DNA from 3 places in the Amycolatopsis sp. CA-211722 genome. Region 3 is predicted to be linked to each of the others. Evidence: riboswitches for the same ligand, from Rfam matches in the RefSeq annotation. Region 3 holds a riboswitch; each other region holds the start of a gene.

The links. Region 3 has a riboswitch for S-adenosylmethionine ahead of thrC (threonine synthase). Riboswitches for the same ligand answer to the same signal wherever they lie in the genome.
Region 1: it holds a riboswitch for S-adenosylmethionine, as region 3 does, so the genes downstream of both, ACOCEP_RS39105 (aminotransferase class V-fold PLP-dependent enzyme) here and thrC (threonine synthase) in region 3, are expected to answer to the same signal.
Region 2: it holds a riboswitch for S-adenosylmethionine, as region 3 does, so the genes downstream of both, ACOCEP_RS05735 (methionine ABC transporter ATP-binding protein) here and thrC (threonine synthase) in region 3, are expected to answer to the same signal.

Annotation. Positions count from the first base shown of each region.
Region 1 is NZ_CP184752.1:8,529,980-8,533,244, reverse strand. It holds gene ACOCEP_RS39115 (potassium/proton antiporter) at 1-750, shown strand, start outside; gene ACOCEP_RS39110 (M23 family metallopeptidase) at 881-1,564, shown strand; SAM riboswitch class IV at 1,693-1,807, shown strand; gene ACOCEP_RS39105 (aminotransferase class V-fold PLP-dependent enzyme) at 1,840-3,183, shown strand; gene ACOCEP_RS39100 (hypothetical protein) at 3,203-3,265, shown strand, end outside.
Region 2 is NZ_CP184752.1:1,174,641-1,177,905, reverse strand. It holds gene ACOCEP_RS05745 (GNAT family N-acetyltransferase) at 1-209, opposite strand, end outside; gene rsmA (16S rRNA (adenine(1518)-N(6)/adenine(1519)-N(6))-dimethyltransferase RsmA) at 250-1,086, shown strand; SAM riboswitch class I at 1,311-1,401, shown strand; gene ACOCEP_RS05735 (methionine ABC transporter ATP-binding protein) at 1,615-2,625, shown strand; gene ACOCEP_RS05730 (4-(cytidine 5'-diphospho)-2-C-methyl-D-erythritol kinase) at 2,745-3,265, shown strand, end outside.
Region 3 is NZ_CP184752.1:4,384,344-4,387,608, reverse strand. It holds gene rpsT (30S ribosomal protein S20) at 1-95, shown strand, start outside; gene holA (DNA polymerase III subunit delta) at 149-1,132, opposite strand; SAM riboswitch class I at 1,268-1,400, shown strand; gene thrC (threonine synthase) at 1,414-2,679, shown strand; gene ACOCEP_RS21175 (ComEC/Rec2 family competence protein) at 2,698-3,265, opposite strand, start outside.

The DNA.
Region 1 (3,265 bases), 4.1 Mb from region 3:
GTCGCGGCCCTGGTGCTGGGGAACTCGAAGCTGCCGCACCGCTCGGACACGCTGTCCTTCGCCGAAGGGCTCGGCTGGCTCGCGCAGATCGGCCTGTTCGTGCTGCTCGGTCTGTTCGCCTCGCCGAGCCGGATCTTCGAAAGCCTGGTCCAGGGCCTGGTCGCGGGCGCGGTCGTGCTGCTGCTCGCCCGCCCGCTGTCGGTGCTGCTGTCGGCGCTGCCGTTCAAGATCCCCTGGCGGGAACAGGTGTTCCTGTCGTGGGCCGGGCTGCGTGGCGCGGTCCCGATCGTGCTCGCGCTGATCCCGCTGTCGTCCGGGGTGCCGGGTGCGCAAGAGCTGGTCGACGCGGTGTTCGTGCTGGTCATCGTGCTGACGCTGCTCCAGGGGGCGACGCTGACGCCGCTCGCGAGGGTGCTCGGGCTGGCCCAGCACGCCGAGGCACACGAGATCGACGTCGACTCCGCGCCGCTCGACGAGATGGGCGCGGAACTCCTGCAGGTCCGGATCAACACCGGATCGAAGATGCACGGCGTCTACCTGGCCGAACTGCGGCTGCCGGTGGGGGCGACGATCAGCCTCCTCGTCCGGGACGGCTCCGGCTTCACGCCGAACAAGAACACCCGGCTTCAGGAGCGCGACCAGTTACTCGTCGTGACCACCTCCGAGGCCCGTGACGCGGCCGAACGACGCCTGCGGGCCGTCGACCGCGCGGGGCGCCTCGCCAGGTGGAAGGGCGAATCCGGCCACTAGGTCACGAACCGGCACCAGCTGTTCGTCGGTTGATCTCAGAAAATTCTTCCCTTCCGTACTCCTTTTGGATTACTTTCCCGCAATCGACTCCATCGAATGGGTGAGTGTCACGGGGTAAGGAGTACGCAAGGTGACGAGACTTCCTGTGCGGTTCGCCGGTCTGGGGGCAGCTGCGGCCCTCGTCGGAGTGGTTCTCGCCGCTCCGACGGCTGCTGCGGCCGGTGCCTTTCCCGTTTTCGGGCTGCCCTTCGGCACGAGCCAGTCGGTCTACTCGGCGGGGATCCACTCGGACAACGGCACGTCCGGAGTGAAGAACGCCATCGACTTCAGCCCGGGTGACAAGACCGTCCGCGCTCCGCTGGCGGGCACGGTCCGGATCCAGCGCTGCTCCGGCGGCGACTGGGTGACCGTCGACCACGACGGCGGCTGGCGGACCAGGTACTACCACCTGGAGGGTATTTCGGTCACCGACGGCCAGCAGGTCGCCCCGGGCGACGTGCTCGGCCGGACCGGCAACGCGCTGCCGTGCGGTGGCAGCAGCACCGGCGCCCACGTGCACTTCACCCTGTGGACCCTGCCCACGGCCGCCGCCCAAGGCGGCGACTCGCGCGACTTCGGCGTCGGCGCGGGCAACTGGAACGGCCTGTCCTACGACGAGGTCTCGACCAAGGTCGCCGAGGCCTACGGAGAGGCCGTCGACGGCAAGACCTTCGGCGGCTGGCAGTTCGCGGCCGGCACCGATCAGTACTCGGGCACCGCGACCGAGGTCTCCTCCCGCTCGACCATCCCGCTGCCCGGCCGTTTCCGGGTCTGACCTGCCGCTGCCCGGCGCGGCGCGGCGCCGGGCAGCGGTTCTTCCCGCTTGCGGAGCACGTGAGCGGCGTCTCAAGATGCGGACGAGGGCTGGCTCGATCGCCCGCCCATCCGCTAACTTCTTCCGTAGGTCACGAGTGTCAGCGTCAAGCCCCGGCTAGCTGACCGGCAACCCTCCTTCCGCGGTGGGGTGCCCCGGGTGAGGACCTGGCTCGTCGCGTGGTGCGGCGGGCAAGCGCGGGATCCTCGCCGGGTCCCCTGGCCCGGAGGATGACGATGACTCTCGCTCTCGAACGCACCAGCACCCCCGCTGAAACCGTTGCCACCCACGAAATCCCGGCCGTCGCGTGCGCCGATCTGCGGGTTCCGCTGGTCACCGGTGGCGACATCGGCTACGCCAATCTCGATCACGCGGCGAGCGCCCCCTGTCTGGACGAGGTGCGGTCCGCGGTCGACGAATTCCTGCCCTGGTACGCCAGCGTGCACCGCGGCGCCGGGTTCGCTTCGCAGGTCTCGACCAAGCTTTACGAGCGCACGCGCGGAATCCTGCGTGACTTCGTCGACGCGCGGTCGACCGACACCGTCGTGTTCACCCGCAACACCACCGATTCCTTCAACCTTCTCGCGCGCAGCCTGCCGAAGCACACGGCCGTCGTCGTGTTCGACACCGAGCACCACGCCGCGCTGCTGCCGTGGAAGGGGCCGAACGTCCGCCGGATCGAAACCCCTCGGACCCGCCTCGCCGCGGTGTCCGCTGTGGACGAAGCGCTCGCGGACTGCCCGCAGGGCCCGCGCCTGGTGGTGCTCACCGGCGCGTCCAACGTGACCGGGGAACTGTTGCCGGTCAAGGAGATCGCCGCCGTCGCGCGGCGGCACGGCGCCCGGATCGCGCTGGACGCGGCGCAGCTCGCGCCGCACCGGAAGATCTCGGTGCGGGAACTGGACGTCGACTACGTCGCGCTGTCGGGGCACAAGCTGTACGCGCCTTTCGGTGCCGGCGCGCTGATCGGCCGTGCCGACTGGCTGCGCGCGGCCCAGCCGTACCTCGCCGGTGGCGGTGCGACGAAGCTCGTCAGCCGTGACTCCGTGGTCTGGAATTCCGGTCCCGAGCGGCACGAAGCCGGTTCACCCAACACCGTCGGCGTCTACGCGCTCGGTGTCGCCTGCGAGACCCTGGCCGCGAACTGGGACGGCATCGTCGCCCACGAGGACGAACTGCTGGCGCGTCTGCGTCGCGGTCTCGCCGCCATCCCCGGATTCGCCGAACTGCGGCTGTTCGACGCGCCGGTCGACCGGGTCGGCACGCTCAGCTTCGTCGTCGACGGTTTCGACCCGGGCTGGCTCGCCGCCGTGTTGTCCGCGGAGTACGGCATCGGCGTGCGGGACGGCGCGTTCTGCGCGCACGTGGCGACGAAGCGGCTGATCGCCGTCGCCGGTTCGACGGGGCAGCAGGCCGTGCGCGTGAGCCTCGGCCTCGGCAGCACCACCGAGCACGTGGACCGGATCGTCCTGGCGCTGCGCCAGATCGTCGCCCGCGGCGCGCGCTGGCAGTACGAAAAGCCGGAGGGCCGCTGGGTGCCGGAGAACGATCCGAGGGAGCTGCCCCCGTTCTGCGCCTGACCCACTACCCTCACCCCGCATGGGGAACGAGCGGCCGCGTTACTGGTTTCCGCTGGCGTTGCTGGGTTTCGCCCAGCTGGTG
Region 2 (3,265 bases), 3.2 Mb from region 3:
CTGGAGCGGGGATCTGGCGGTTCGGTCTTGATCGTGGTGAGCTCGCGCGCCGTGGATTCGGCGGCGGCAGTGGTGGGAGTGCCGAAATAGGGCCCGTTCGTTTCGTGCCAGGGGCGGGCGGGATCGAGCAGGCCGCGGAGTGGCCCGAGATCGGACGGGCGCCAGTCGCGCAACCGGACTTTTTCCCCTTCGAGTACGACGTCGTCCACCGGCCAATCGTGGCTTACCCGACCTGGTTACGATCGTCGGGTGACTGAACTGCTCGGTCCTGCCGAAATCAGGGCGCTGGCGGCCGAGCTGGACGTGCGTCCGACCAAGAAGCTCGGCCAGAACTTCGTGCACGATCCCAACACGGTGCGCCGCATCGTCGACCTCTCGGGGATCGGCGAGGGCGACGTCGTCCTGGAGGTCGGGCCGGGCCTCGGCTCGCTGACACTCGGACTGCTCGCGACCGGCGCCGAGGTCGTCGCGGTCGAGATCGACCCTGTGTTGGCGGGGCGGCTGCCGAGCACCGTGGCCGAGCGAGGTGGAGCCGAACGGCTGACGGTCGTCGGCGCGGACGCGTTGCGGATCACCGCGGAAGATCTGCCCGCACGGCCGACGGCGCTCGTCGCGAACCTGCCGTACAACGTCGCCGTTCCCGTCGTGCTCCACCTGCTCGCCGAACTGCCGTCGCTGACCAGCGGTCTCGTAATGGTCCAGACCGAGGTCGCGGACAGAATGGCGGCCGGGCCGGGCAGCCGGACTTACGGCGTACCCAGTGTCAAGCTCGCCTGGTACGGGAAGGCGCGCAAGGTCGCCGCGGTGCCGCGAGCGGTTTTCTGGCCGGTTCCGAACGTCGACTCGGCCTTGGTCGCGTTCGAACGGGGCGACGTGGTGTCGTCCGTGGAGCGGGAACGGCTGTTCGCGGTCGTCGACGCCGCATTCTCGCAACGACGGAAGACCCTCCGCGCCGCGTTGGCGTCTTGGGCCGGTTCCGCCGAACGCGCCGGGGAGCTGCTCGACAAGGCGGGAATCGACCCCAAGACCCGAGGGGAACAGCTGGACGTCCATCAGTTCGCCCGGATCGCCGCGGCTGCCGGCTGACCACCCTGTCGTAGGTGTGACCGGCGCCGCGCAGTAGCGTGGCCCCCTCCCTCGATTCAGCGCTGCTGAACCGTGTCTCAGCAGGCAGTACGCCTGAACAGGCCTAGGCATACTCGCCGACTTTCTCAGAATATGGACCGTCCATCCTGTATGATGGACGCGACCAGACGTGTGATCTGCGCCTACGCGCTTGCTTTCATCCAGTGGGATCGGTTTTACTCAGTGAGCCATCCCGAGCGACTGAGAGACCTGGCTCGCCGAAGTCGCAGCAACCACCCTCCACAGGGCAGGTGCTACAGCCAGGACCGATGGAGGCTGTGCCTAATGAACAGGGTCACCCACCCGCTCCTGCTGACCAGGCGACGTGTCGTCGATGAAGGTCGCCGCACGGTAAGTGCGTGTCGACGCTCCACCGTTACTGCCTGAGTTCTTTTCCCTTACCTCTGAATCCGTCCGATTCCCGGACGGTCACTCGGTGACGGTTGGCGCGCTCGAAAGAAGCAGCGCCCCATTTGCATGGAGCCCTTCGTGATCACTGTCGAAAACCTGTCCAAGTCCTTTCCCCTCAACGGAAATCCCGTCGTCGCCCTGCGCGATGTGAGCGTGGACATCCAAGCTGGCTCGCTGTTCGGAGTCGTCGGTCCGGCGGGCTCCGGTAAATCGACCCTCGCTCGTTGCATCGGTCTTCAGGAGCGTCCCGACCGCGGTGTCGTCCGTCTCGACGGTCTCAACACCGGGACCCTCGACGGGCGCCGTCTCCGTGAGATCCGGCGCCAGGTCGGCGTCGTGAGCACCAAGCCGGAGTTGCTCGCCGAGCGCACCATCGCCGGCAACATCGCTTCGCCGCTCGAACAGCTCGGCCTCGACGGTCCGCAGCGCCGCAACCGGGTCGGCAACCTGCTCGACCTGGTCGGGCTCACCCCTCGTGCCGGCCAGCGACCGGGCGACCTGTCCGAGGGCCAGCTGCGCCGAGTGGCGATCGCCAAGGCGCTGGCCGCCGGACCGTCGGTGCTCCTGGCCGACGACCCGACGGCGGGGGTGCAGCCCGAGGAGTCCGGTGCGGTCTTGACCGTGCTCGACCGTGCACGCGCCGAGCTCGGCGTCACCGTGCTGCTCACCACGCCCGACGCCGGGGTGGTCCGCCGGGTCTGCGACGACGTCGCGGTTCTCGAGGCCGGCGCGGTCATCGAACGCGGAACCGTGCTCGACCTGGTCTCCGATCCGAACAGCCGGACCGCGCAGGCGCTGCTTCCCGCGATCGAAACCGGGCGGGCACAGGCCTCGAAGTACGACCGGGCAGTCGACGTCGTACTCGTCGGTTTCGCCTCAGTGGGTGCGCTGCTGCCGGAGGCCGCCGGTCGCTTCGACGTCGAGCTCGCCACCATCGGAGGCGGCCTGACCCGGATCGGAGACACCCCGGTCGGCCGGTTCCGCCTCGGGGTGCGCGGTGAGCGCGCGGACGCCGCGCTCGCCTGGATCGCCGAACGCGGCGGCCACGTGACCCACCCGGTTCGCGGACCGCAGGGTGTCGCCGCCTGATTTCTCGCCGAACGGGCCGCTCCGGACGCACCGCGTCCGGAGCGGCCCGTTTCCTTTGACCCATCCGTTCTCTTTCTCCTGGTGACAGTGCAAGTGGAGCGGCCACGTAGGCTTGAGGCGTGCTCGCCGTCGTACCGCCCCCAGTAACCGTCAGGGTTCCCGCCAAGGTCAACCTGCACCTGTCGGTCGGTGACGTACGCCCGGACGGTTACCACGAGCTGGTGACCGTGTTCCAGGCGCTTTCCCTGACCGACGAGGTGACCGTCGCGGTCACCGAAGACCCCGGCGTCGAGGTCTACGGTGAAGGGGAGGGCTCCGTGCCGACAGGAGCCAACAACCTCGCGTGGAAGGCGGCGCAGGCGCTGGCGGCCCATGTCGGCAAGGCGGACGGCGAGTCCAAGGTCAGAGTGGTGCTGCGCAAAGGCATCCCGGTCGCGGGCGGGATGGCCGGTGGGAGTGCCGACGCGGCCGCGACCCTGGTGGGGCTCGCGTCGCTTTGGAAGCTCGACATTTCCCGGGACGAACTGGCCGGTATCGCCGCGAAGCTCGGTAGTGATGTTCCCTTCGCGCTTTACGGCGGGACAGCGCTGGGCACCGGCCGAGGCGAGCAGCTGGTGCCTGTCTTGTCGAGGCACACCTT
Region 3 (3,265 bases):
AGAAGCTGGACAAGGCCGTGACCAAGGGCGTTATCCACGCCAACCAGGCCGCCAACAAGAAGTCCGCGCTGGCGAAGCGCGCGAACTCTCTCTGATCGGCTTTCGAAGGGGCCCCGGCGACGCGAGTCGCCGGGGCCCTTCGCCGTGTTCAGCGGCTTGTGCCGTGGGCGGCGACGACCTCAAGGACGGCACGCTCCAACGCGTACTCCGGGTCGGCCGCGACCCCCTTGACCTCGGCGTTGAGCCGGGCGACCACCCGCATCGCGGTAGCGAGCCCGTCCTGGCCCCAGCCGCGGGCCTGTCCCTGCGCCTTGCGCACCTTCCACGGTGGCATGCCCAGCTCACCCGCCATCTGGTTCGGGTTGCCGCGACCGGCACCGGACACCCGCGCGATCGTCCGGACGGCGTCGGCGAGGGCGTCCGCGACCAGCACGTGCGGTACGCCCAGCTGCATCGCCCAGCGCAACGACTCCAGTGCCGCCGCCTTGTCCCCGGCGACGGCCTTCTCCGCGACGGCGAACCCGTTCACGTCCGCACGGCCCCGGTGATAGCGCCGGACCGCCTGCTCGTCGACCGCGCCGCCGGCGTCCGCGACCAGCTGGGTCGCAGCCGACGACAGTTCACGCAGATCCGAGCCGACCGCGTCGATCAGCGCGAGCACGGCCGCACCGTCGATCTTCCCGCCGACCCGGCGGACCTCGTTGCGGACAAAGGATTCCCGCTCAGCGGGCTTGGTCAGTTTCGGGCACTCGACAATTTCCGCACCGGCCTTCTTCAAGGCGGCGGGGAGCCCTTTCGCGGCTTTGCTGCGGCCGCCTCCGCTGTGCACGACGACGAGCACGATGCCGTCGGCGGGGGCTTTGACGTAGGCCATCACCCCGTCGGCGAGCTCCTGCGAGATGTCGTGCGCGGACTCGAGGACGATCACCCTCCCCTCGGCGAACAGGGAGGGGCTGACCATCTCCGCGAGTGCCGGGACTGTGAGGTCCGACACCCGGATCCGGGTGAGATCCGCCGTCGGATCGGCCGCTTTGGCCGCGTCCGAGGCGCTGCGGACCGCGCGTTCGATCAGCAGCTCTTCCTCACCGAGAACCAGGACCAGCGGCGATGGGGCGGAAGCTTGCGTCGTCACGGTGACGATCCTGCCACTCCTCCTCTCGTGTGCTTTGTCCGGTGATGTGTTGCGGGCACGGTGGCCCCACCTGAGCCTCATGTCGTACGGTGTTGGCGAGGCGACGCGATCACACGCGTGCCGACAATCGAATACCGCTCATCCAGAGGGGCAGAGGGAACGGCCCGACGAAGCCCCGGCAACCGGCGTCAGCCTGTCATTCCGCGATCGCGGGATAGCTGACGAACACGGTGCCAATTCCGGCCCGCCACGGCGGGGCAGATGAGGAAAGGAACCTCGCGATGACCGCAACCCTCGGCACGACCTCCACCACCAAGACCCCGGATCTCGGACCGGCCGTCGAACTGGTGTCGAAGGAAGAGGGCCACCGGCAGCCGCTCGCTCCCGAATTCGTTTCCGCCGAGGACTTCTCGCCGCTCGAAGTCGCCTACGACTTCGGCCGCGTGCGCCGCGAGGACATCGAAGCCGGACCGAAGAACATCTGGCGCTACAAGAAACTCCTTCCCGTTCCCTCGAACGTCGAAGAGATCCCCAACACCGAACCCGGCGCCACCCGGCTCATCCAGGCCGACAGGCTCGCGAAAGCCTTGGGCGTCAAGAAGGTCTGGGTCAAGGACGACACCGGTAACCCCACGCACTCGTTCAAGGACCGCGTGGTCGCCGTCGCTCTGGCGGCCGCGCGCGAATTCGGGTTCGACGTGCTCGCCTGTCCCTCGACCGGCAACCTGGCCAACGCCGTCGCCGCCGCGGCGGCCCGCGCCGGCTGGCGGTCGGTCGTGCTGATCCCGAAGACCCTGGAACGCGCCAAGATCCTCACCACCGCCGTGTACGACGGTGACCTGATCGCGGTCGACGGCAACTACGACGACGTGAACCGGCTCGCCACCCAGCTCGCCGCCGAGCAGGAGAGCTGGGCGTTCGTCAACGTGAACGTCCGGCCCTACTACTCGGAAGGCTCCAAGACGCTGGCCTTCGAGGTCGCCGAACAGCTCGGCTGGCGGCTTCCCTCCCAGATCGTGGTGCCGATCGCCTCCGGTTCCCAGCTCACCAAGGTGGACAAGGGTTTCCGCGAGTTCGGACAGCTCGGACTCGTCGACGAGACGCCGTACAAGGTGTTCGGCGCGCAGGCCACCGGCTGCTCCCCCGTCTCGGCGGCCTTCCGCGCCGGGCACGACGTCGTCCAGCCGGTCAAGCCGGACACGATCGCCCGCTCGCTGGCGATCGGGAACCCGGCCGACGGCCCCTACGTCCTCGACGTGGTCAACCGCACCGGTGGCGCGATCGAAGACGTCACCGACGAGGAGGTCGTCGAGGGCATCCGGCTGCTCGCCCGCACCGAAGGCATCTTCACCGAGACCGCCGGCGGCGTCACCGTCGCGACGGCCAAGAAGCTCATCGAGACGGGCAAGCTCAACCCGGACGAGGAGATCGTCCTGCTGATCACCGGCGACGGCCTCAAGACCCTCGACGCCGTCGAGGACAAGATCGGCCCGAAGGCCACCGTCAGCGCCTCGGCCGACGCGGTCCGCGAGGCTCTGGGCATCTGAGTTACCCGCCGGCCCGCCTCAAGAACGAGGCGGGCCGCGGGGCTCACCCCGGCGTACCAGGGCGAGACCCCGCGCGTCGGCGATGACGGCGGTGTCGCCGTCGGTGTCCGTCCTGGCGACCGCCGCGCCGACGGCCACCAGATTGTCCAAAGTGGACTTGTTCGGATGTCCGTAGTTGTTTCCGGCGCCGACGCTCACCAACGCCGCCCGCGGCGCGACGGCGTTGAGGAAGTCCGGTGCCGTGTAACGGCTTCCGTGGTGCGGGACCTTCAGAATCTCGGCACGCAGTTCGGCGCCCTCGGCCATCAGGTCGGTCTGCGCCGCAAGCTCGATGTCTCCCGTCAGCAGCACCCGGCCCGCCGGGGTCCCGGCACGCAGGACGACGGAACCGTTGTTGATCACCGTGCCGTCCTGTTCACGGACCAACCGGCTGGTGGCATACCGCGGCCCCAGTACGTCCAGTGACAGCCCCGGCCAGTCCAGCCGTTGGCCGATCTCCAGCTCCAGCAAGGGAATCCCGCGGCGCGCGGTCTCGTCCGCGACCTGCTGCCACGCCCAAGCGGGAGCCCGTCCGGGCCCGACGGCG